2 regions of the Mycobacterium canetti CIPT 140010059 genome follow, and region 1 is predicted to be linked to the other one. Evidence: predicted binding sites of a transcription regulator. Region 1 holds the regulator's gene; the other holds the start of a gene.
The links. Region 1 encodes LexA, which represses DNA repair genes until DNA is damaged. Its sites were predicted from a motif close to CGAACANNTGTTCG; they were not measured.
Positions count from the first base shown of each region.

Region 2: the regulator LexA is predicted to act here: its motif matches at 1,756-1,769, upstream of MCAN_RS10640 (HNH endonuclease signature motif containing protein).

Region 1 is NC_015848.1:3,088,729-3,093,317, forward strand. It holds gene MCAN_RS14400 (PhzF family phenazine biosynthesis protein) at 1-361, shown strand, start outside; gene MCAN_RS14405 (peroxynitrite isomerase) at 370-864, opposite strand; gene nrdR (transcriptional regulator NrdR) at 916-1,380, opposite strand; gene chiZ (cell wall hydrolase ChiZ) at 1,543-2,040, opposite strand; gene lexA (transcriptional repressor LexA) at 2,291-3,001, shown strand; gene MCAN_RS14425 (LGFP repeat-containing protein) at 3,023-4,589, opposite strand, start outside.
Region 2 is NC_015848.1:2,309,405-2,313,993, reverse strand. It holds gene MCAN_RS10655 (hypothetical protein) at 1-519, opposite strand, end outside; partial or broken gene MCAN_RS21475 (IS5-like element ISMt1 family transposase) at 652-1,579, shown strand; gene MCAN_RS10640 (HNH endonuclease signature motif containing protein) at 1,847-3,103, shown strand; partial or broken gene MCAN_RS24275 (IS110 family RNA-guided transposase) at 3,231-4,491, opposite strand; partial or broken gene MCAN_RS22155 (hypothetical protein) at 4,567-4,589, shown strand, end outside.

The sequences.
Region 1 (4,589 bases):
TCTCACCGCCATCAGCGCCCGCTCGGAATGGGCACCCGAGTTCGCCATCCACGACCTGGATTCACTTGATGCGCTTGCCGCCGCCGACCCCGCCGACTTTCCGGACGACATCGCGCACTACCTCTGGACCTGGACCGACCGCTCCGCTGGCTCGCTGCGCGCCCGCATGTTTGCCGCCAACTTGGGCGTCACCGAAGACGAAGCGACCGGTGCCGCGGCCATCCGGATTACCGATTACCTCAGCCGCGACCTCACCATCACCCAGGGCAAAGGATCGTTGATCCACACCACCTGGAGTCCCGAGGGCTGGGTTCGGGTAGCCGGCCGAGTTGTCAGCGACGGTGTGGCACAACTCGACTGACGTAGAGCTCAGCGCTGCCGATGCAACACGGCGGCAAGGTGATCCTGCAGGGGTTGCCCGACCGCGCGCATCTGCAACGAGTACGAAAGCTCGTCGCCGTCGATGCGGTAGGAACGGTCAAGGGCGGTCACCTCTTTTGCGGTCGGGGCCAATCCGATCGACCCATCCGCGCGTGTGGACAATTCGAGTTCGATGACGTCACCGGTCACCGAATAGGTTCCAACCTCAATTTCGGTGATGCCGCTTGGATGGGCGAGAACGAGTTCAACGCAGCCCGGTCGGCAAACGCGGAGATACCCCGTCTCGGAATGCAGCGGCTTCCCGTCAGCTACCGCCCTGGTCTGCTGTGTGTACGTCAGAAACGGTTTACCCACATGGGCGAATACGACTTCCTCGAGGTATTCGAACGGCCGGATGGTGGGGTACTTGCCCGCACCGCGACCCGCCCAACTCCCCAGGAGGGGTGACAGCGCCTGCAGGGCAGGGGCCAGATCTCGGGTCATCGCCCGCTTGCGGGGGACAGGCATGCGGGAAGCCTAGCGCCGCGAGATCGGTCAGCTGTGGGCTGATAGGTTGCGGTGCGCGCGAAGCGCCTCAATCTCGCGCGCGAAATCGTCCGCGGAAGAAAACGACCGGTAGACCGACGCGAACCGTAGGTAGGCCACCTCGTCAAGCTCGCGCAACGGGCCCAGGATAGCCAGGCCGACATCGTGACTCGGAATCTCCGGCGACCCCGCGGCACGCACCGAATCCTCGACTTGCTGAGCCAGCAGGTTCAACGCATCGTCGTCGACCTGGCGTCCCTGGCACGCCCGGCGCACACCGCTGATCACCTTTTCCCTGCTGAAGGGTTCGGTAACGCCACTGCGCTTGACTACGGCCAGCACCGCGGTCTCTACGGTGGTGAATCGTCGTCCACATTCGGGGCACGACCTCCGGCGCCGGATCGCCTGGCCTTCATCGGTTTCCCGGGAATCGATCACCCGCGAATCGGGATGCCGGCAGAACGGGCAATGCATGGCCGCTCCTTTGCCGTCTTGACATCCGGGTATCACAGACGACTCCGAGCGTACCTGTGTGCTCCCGCGGGTAGCCACTGCAGTCACGACTGATGCGCATATTGCGTCGCGGTCACCCAGTAACGTTGACACAGAACGGTTTTCGCGGACACCGGGATGGCCTCAGCCAACCGGCGCGATCAGCGTCTGACCCACGGCCAATGCCGGTGTCTGCAGGCCGTTGAGTTCACGGATGCGGTCGGCAACCTGGCGGGTCGGAGCGTTCGGCGCCACCCGGACCGCCACGTCATGCAGGGACTCCCCCGTTTCCACCCGTACCACGGCAAGCCTGTCGGGCACCCGACCGGTCGAATCGGCCGACCCGTCGGCCGAACCGCCGGTGATCATCTGCCCGAACTGCGCCACCAAACCAAGCCAGAGAGTAATCGCCGCGGCAAGCAGAGCCAGCCCCACCGTCGTGGCCGGCGGGACGGGCCTGCTGCCATGCCCAGTCCTCGACATCCCGACCCCGGTGCGGTGGTAGCGCAGCGGCGCACCCCCCGGCCTCGATCGGCCGGGCCTGCGCGATTGCGCCGGCTCAGCGCGGCGCCAGCGAGGTCCATCGAGCGGGCCCCGCAGATTGAGCGGATCGGGGGTATGCGGTGGCCGGACCGGTGTCATGTTCGCTCCTCCAACTCAGACGGTAATCGCTCGCGTGTTCGACACTGTAGTCACTCATGTGTTCGATATCCGAACATTTGATCGAAGCGTGTCGCACGCGCAAAACGGTAGACCACACCACCGACACGTTTCGGTTGGAGCCGGACTTCCGGCGCGAATGCCCAGCCCCTCCTCGTGCCCTCCCGCGACCGGAACACGCCTGTCGAACACATGTTTGATTCTTGGTGCGAATGCGACTACATTCATTGCCATGAACGACAGCAACGACACCTCGGTTGCCGGCGGAGCCGCTGGCGCGGACAGCCGGGTGCTGTCCGCAGATTCGGCGCTGACCGAGCGGCAACGCACTATTCTCGACGTCATCCGCGCGTCGGTCACTAGCCGCGGATATCCGCCGAGCATCCGGGAAATCGGCGACGCCGTTGGTCTGACGTCGACGTCTTCGGTGGCGCACCAGCTGCGCACCCTGGAGCGCAAGGGCTACCTACGCCGTGACCCGAACCGCCCCCGCGCCGTCAATGTGCGCGGTGCCGACGACGCCGCCCTACCGCCGGTGACCGAAGTGGCCGGCTCGGACGCCTTACCGGAACCCACCTTTGTCCCTGTCCTGGGACGTATCGCGGCCGGCGGCCCGATCCTTGCCGAGGAAGCCGTTGAAGACGTCTTCCCGCTGCCGCGTGAGCTGGTTGGCGAAGGCACCCTGTTCCTGCTCAAGGTGATCGGTGACTCGATGGTCGAAGCCGCGATCTGCGACGGTGACTGGGTGGTGGTGCGACAGCAGAACGTCGCCGACAACGGCGACATCGTTGCGGCCATGATCGACGGTGAGGCCACCGTCAAGACGTTCAAACGCGCCGGCGGTCAGGTGTGGTTGATGCCGCACAACCCGGCCTTCGATCCCATCCCGGGCAACGACGCGACGGTGCTGGGCAAGGTCGTCACGGTGATCCGCAAGGTCTGATGCTGATCCGCGTGCAGGCTGTCAATCCGCCCTAATGAAGCCGTTGACTTGTGCCACTTCTTCACTGGCGAACCAGAGTTCGGCCAGCGTGTCGTGGTATAGCGCACTGCCGGGTGGGTAATACAGGCCGAAGCTCACACTGGCTTTGACGGGATAGCCGTTCGGCATCTGGTATGGGTCCTCGAGCGGCAGATGAATTGCCGGGCGCACGCCCGCACTCGGCGGTTCCGGCGGTTCTGCGGCCGCGTGCCGCCCGCCTCTGTCTTCAGCTGCGGATACAGCCGCCGCCGGCAACCCAGTGTCAGCAAGATCGGCAGCGTGGACATCGGGCGGCACCGCTTCAGGCGCCACTGCTTCCGGAACAAAGGCTTGCGGAACGAAAGTCTCCGGAACCACTCGCTCAGGAACAATGAGATCGGGACCGACTTCGGAAAGGTCGGCCTGCGACACAACGGGTGTCGGCGTGGTGTCCACCGCATCGGTGTCTTCCTCCTCGACCCCGACGTTGCTGGGGCCGGACAGCAAGTCGCTGCCGTAGCCCTCCTCACCCGGAAGATGCTCGGCATCACCGACAGCCGCCCCGGCGCCGCGCGGCCAGCTGACCCGCGGTGTGGACCCGGCGTCCGGCGCCACAGGTTCCGGCGGGAACTGGTCGCCGAAACCGAAATGCTCTGAACCGAAGTCCTCGTCGGGCGGCCAGTCTCCATCAGCGGCGGTACCGTACTCGACATCCCCAGCGCGGTCATCGTCGTAAGCAGCGGCGTCGTACCCACGTCGACGCCGACGCAATCCGAACACCACCAACGCCACCATCACGACCAGGAGCACCCCCAGGGCGGCGGCCCCTAACCACCACCAATGCCAGGTGAACTTCTTGCCGGGTGGGGGCATCGCCGAAGTACTTGGCTGGTTCTGCCCTGACACCTGCAGACCGGACAGCAAGGGCGCTAGGTTAGCGGGATCCGTAGTGAATGTGTTTTTTGCACGGTTCCACGAAATCATGCCGCCGGTGAATTTCTGTGAGACAACATCGCCGTCGACGGTCTGGTCGCCGACCGGGGCGCCGAGCTTGCCGTTGGGGCCGCGCAGCTTGTCCCACGCGGCCACCATGGCTCCGCGCACGACGAACGCGCCGTGGTCCGGAGTCCAGAAAATCACCGGCTTGTCGGCCGCGGAGAACCTGACGATCCGGCTGGAGGGCCCAAAACCACCATCAGTTTCGTTGGCGATGGGGAAACCCAAGTCGCTGCTGACCGGTCCGCCCAGCGACTCGTACTTCGCCAGGATTTCACCCTCGACGGCGTTTGCACCGGTTGCCGGGCTGAAGAAGACCTTGCCACCGACGAAGTCCTGGGCGATACCGTCTCCGCCGATCGGGTACTGCCCACCGTTCTTGGCGCCCAGCGGACCTGCGGCACCGCCTGCTGCGCGCCAGGCCATGTTGATCGCCGCGGAAGGATCGATCGCTACCTGCAAACCCTTCAGCTGCTCGGCCAGCACCGCCGGAACGGTGGTGAACTCCTTGGTTGCCCGGTTCCAGGAGACTTCACCACCGCTGAACTTCTGGGCGGTGACCTCGCCGTCGTAG
Region 2 (4,589 bases), 780 kb from region 1:
TAGTGTCGGCTCGATCGGGGTCCAGGTGATCTTCACGCCCGCCGCAGGCTCGTCGAGCTCGACTACCCAGATGACGTGATCCTTCCCGTCGCGAAGCGACAGCAGGGGGGCTCCGATGTCGCGGGTATCAGGGTCCCACCGATAGCCCACCGCAATGCGAACCTCCTCCAGCCCCGGGAAGGCGGGCTGGCTGCCCTGTTGCCAGAATTCGATGGCCGTTTGGGTCGGGTAGGTGCTGATCTCGTCACCTGCGTGGTGCCGTTTGATTCGCAACCGCAGGTGTGCGCCAACCACAATCTCGCGGGTGGCACCCTTCTCCTTGATGTTGGTGCCTGGATCGCTCGCGATGAGGGTGACCAGGTGTGCCCAGATTCTGTCGTGGATGAGGCTGGACAGACACCGGCTATGCATGGTCGGAAACCATCCGGGCCGCCACTCCCGCATATCGGCGATGTCGACGCGCGTATCCCTGATGGCGCTAACAAGAGCAGCAAGTAACTTGTCGCCGAGTTCCGTCATGACTTCGCCGTCGGTCGGATAAGGCTCTGAAAACATACCGGAAAATATACCGGTATCCGCTGACAAGCATGCGATTTTGCAGCTAGGGCGTGTCTCCCAAATTTTTAGGTACTGGCCAGCGAGGATTGGCCGGTGACGCGAGTGGGTGTGATTTCGGACGAGTTCTGGGCCGTGGTCGAGCCGTTGATGCCGTCGCATGAGGGCAAGCGCGGCAGACGGTTTAGCGATCACCGGCTTATCCTGGAAGGGATCGCGTGGCGGTTCCGTACGGGAAGTCCGTGGCGGGACCTGCCCGCTGAGTTCGGGCCGTGGCAAACGGTGTGGAAGCGCCATCACCGTTGGTCGCTGGATGGTACCTACGACGAGATGTTCGCCCACGTTGCCGCGGTGTTCGGGGTGGACGCTGAGGTGGCCGAGGATATCGAGAAGTTGCTGTCGGTGGATTCCACGAACGTGCGGGCACACCAGCATTCGGCGGGCGCCCGCTCGGACACGCTCGCCACAGGGGGCACTGTCGAATTACAAGAAATCCGCCGATGAACCCGACGATCATGCGATCGGCCGCTCGCGCGGCGGGCTGACCACCAAGATCCATGCCCTGACCGATCAGCGCGAAGCCCCGGTGCGGATCCGGTTGACCGCAGGCCAGGCCGGCGACAACCCGCAACTGCTGCCCCTGCTCGACGACTATCGCCATGCCAGCACCGAATACGCCCTGGGCAGCACGGATTTCCGCTTACTCGCCGACAAGGCCTACTCACACCCAAGTACCCGTGCCGCATTACGGTCTAAGAAGATCAAGCACACCATCCCCGAACGCCAAGATCAGATCGACCGGCGCAAGGCCAAGGGGTCTGCCGGCGGGCGGCCACCAGCATTCGACGCCGCGCTCTACGGGCTACGCAACACCGTCGAACGCGGCTTCCATCGACTCAAGCAGTGGCGCGGCATCGCAACCCGCTACGACAAATACGCCCTGACCTACCTCGGCGGCGTCCTGCTGGCCTGCGCCGTCATCCACGCCCGAGTGGGAACTCCGAAATTGGGAGACACGCCCTAGGCGCGTCGACGGTTGGAGCCGTGCTGGCTGGGTCTGGGGCCTATCTGTGCGATGTCCACCAGCTGCTCCCAGCATTTCGCTGGCTTCGCGGCCCACGCCGTTGAGCGTTTCCATGGTGGGTTCGCTGATTTCGTTGTCTCGAGTGCCCTTGGCCCCGGCCGGGGCGGAGCCGGAGCCGAGCATCTCTTTGCGGGGTGATGACGGCACGGCCCCGGGCGTGGATTCGGGTTGGCCGGAGTTGTCAGACCCTGCTGCGATGATGAACTCATGTCTTCGACCGCGACGTCTGGCGCAGCGGTAGTCAGTCCTGCCGAGCGTGTGGAGGTGTTGTTTGAGGAGTTGGCGGAGTTGGCCGGTCAGCGCAATGCGATTGATGGGCGCATTGTGGAGATCGTGGCCGAGCTGGATCGCGACCAGCTGTGGGGTGTGACGGGGGCGCGGTCGGTGCCGGCGTTGGTGGCCTGGAAGATGGGCTGCTCACCGGCAAATGCGCACACGATCGCCACCGTGGCGCGGCGGTTGCCGGAGTTTCCGCGCTGCGCCCGGGGTATGCGGGAGGGCCGGTTGTCGCTGGATCAGGTTGGGGTGATCGCGGCGCGCGCGGGTGAGGGTTCGGATGCGCATTATGCGGAGTTGGCCGGGGTTGCCACGGTCAACCAGTTGCGGACCGCGCTCAAGTTGGAACCGCGACCCGAACCCGAACCGGATTTTCCGCCGGATCCGCGGCCGTCGATCTCTAAGAGCAGCGATGAGCAGTTCAGTTGTTGGCGGATCAAGCTTCCGCACGTGGAGGCGGCGAAGTTTGATGCGGCGTTGCAGTCTCATCTGGATGCGTTGATCGCCGAGTACAAGCGTGATTACGACAACAGCGATCGCCCGTCCGATCAGCGGCCCCCGTTGCCGACTACCGCAGAGGCGTTTCTGCGTCTGGTTGAGGCCGGCTGGGACGCCGAGGTGACCCGTCGGCCACATGGGCAGCACACCACCGTGGTGATGCATCTAGACGTGCAGGAGCGCGCCGCCGCGCTGCACCTGGGTCCGCTGCTCAGCGAGTCCGAACGCCGATACCTGCTCTGTGATGCCACCTATGAGGCCTGGTTCGAACGTGACGGGCAGGTCATTGGCTGCGGTCGAACGACTCGTCAGATCAATCGTCGGTTGCGCCGGGCGCTTGAGCATCGCGACCGCACGTGTGTGGTTCCCGGTTGTGGGGCCACCCGGGGTTTGCACGCCCATCACATCCAACATTGGCAGGACGGTGGGGCCACCGAGCTGGCCAACCTGGTGCTGGTGTGCCCGTATCACCACCGGGCACACCATCGGGGCCTGATCACCATTACCGGACCGGCAGACAACCTCACCGTCACCGACAGCGCGGGCCGACCTTTGAGCGCGGGATCGTTGGCGCGGGCGTCGACGAAGCCGCCGCCGGCGGTAGCGCCGTGGCCTGGGCCCACCGGCGAGCGCGCCGACTGGTGGTGGTATGAACCCTTCCAGCCGCAACCACCTCCGATAAGCAACTAGGCCCGGCAGCGGGTCCCGCTCGGTACCTGTACCCTGCAGTAACGCTTAAACGGTTTGGGGCATCAAGGATTTCGTTCGTGCTACCCGCTGGTGGCGCCCACCCGCTAAGCCGATGAGTAGCCCTGTGTCAAGCCGCCCGGTCTTGATCTTGGTTGAGCAGTGCCTGGAGGGCGCGATGGTTGGCAGGGTGGTAGGCGGCGCCGTCTTGCCAGCAGTGCCAGATGACGTAGAGCCAGGCGCGGGCCAGGATGCGCACGGCGTGGGGGTGGTCGTGTCCTCGGGCGATGGCGCGGTTGTAGCGGTCGGCGGCCCAGAGGTTGGCTCGGCGGCTGTCACCGGCGAAGTCGCAGACGGCGTCGCGGATTTGTTTGTCTGCGGCCCAACGGAATCCGACGTGTTTGACTTTGCCGGACTGACGGGTGGAGGGGGCGACGCCAGCCAGGCAGGCCAACGATTCGGGCGTGGGGAAACGGGCTCGGCAGTCCCCGATCTCGGCGAGCAGCCGGGCGGCGCGGACGGTGCCGGAGCGGGGCAGGGAGGTGAAGATATGCGCGTCGGCGTGCAAGGAGAGCTGTTCGGCGATCTGCGCGTCGAGCGTCTTGATCTGGGTCGCGACGCTGGTGAGCGCGGCGACCATGGCCCGGGTGATGTGGGCGTTGGCGGCACCCTCGTCACCGGTGGCGCCGCGCGGGTCACCGGTGAGCCGGTCGTGGAGCACGGCCGGGTCGACACGGCCGCAGTAGCCAGCGGCGGCCAGCCAGCCGGCCAGGCGCTTGACCGACAGCCAGTCCGCGCGGTCCTAGCAGTCGAAACGGGTCAAAAACGCCAGGCTGATCGGCGAGTCAAGGTCAGCGAACAACCCGACCACACCCGGAAAGACGACGCGCAGGTGCGCGCGCAGCTGATTGGCCAACGCAACCCGGTGGGCGACGAGGTCTTTGCGGGGGCGGCAGGTCCGGCGCAGGGTGGCCGTGGCCGGGGTGTCGGGCAGCAGGGGGCGCGGCCGGGACCGGTCGGTGCGCAACGTGTCGGCGAGCACGAACGCGTCGAACCGGTCGTCCTTGTTGCCAGCCGAGCCGTAACGACTGCGCAGATTCTTCAGCTGGTTGGGGCTGATCACCACCACCGTGATCCCGGCCTCGAGCAGGGTATCCACGACCGGGCCGTCCGGGCGTTCGATGGCGACCTCGCGGGCACCGGCCCGGCATCAGCAGCTCGAGCAGCTCGCGCAGTCCGGCGGCGTTGTGCTCGATCGTGGCGCGGCGAACCTCGCGCCCACGCGCATCGACGATCGACACCGCGTGATCATCTCGCGCCCAATCGATTCCACCCGTGACGCCGTTCGGCGGCTCGTCGGGCAGGGTAGTGGTTTGGGCAGTAGACTCCATAACAGCCTCCTCGCTGCTGTACTCAGTGGGGAGGCACCCTCGTGCGGGGCCCGAACGCGGCTGCCGCATCGCTCACTGTTCGGCGCTCGTCGGCGCTC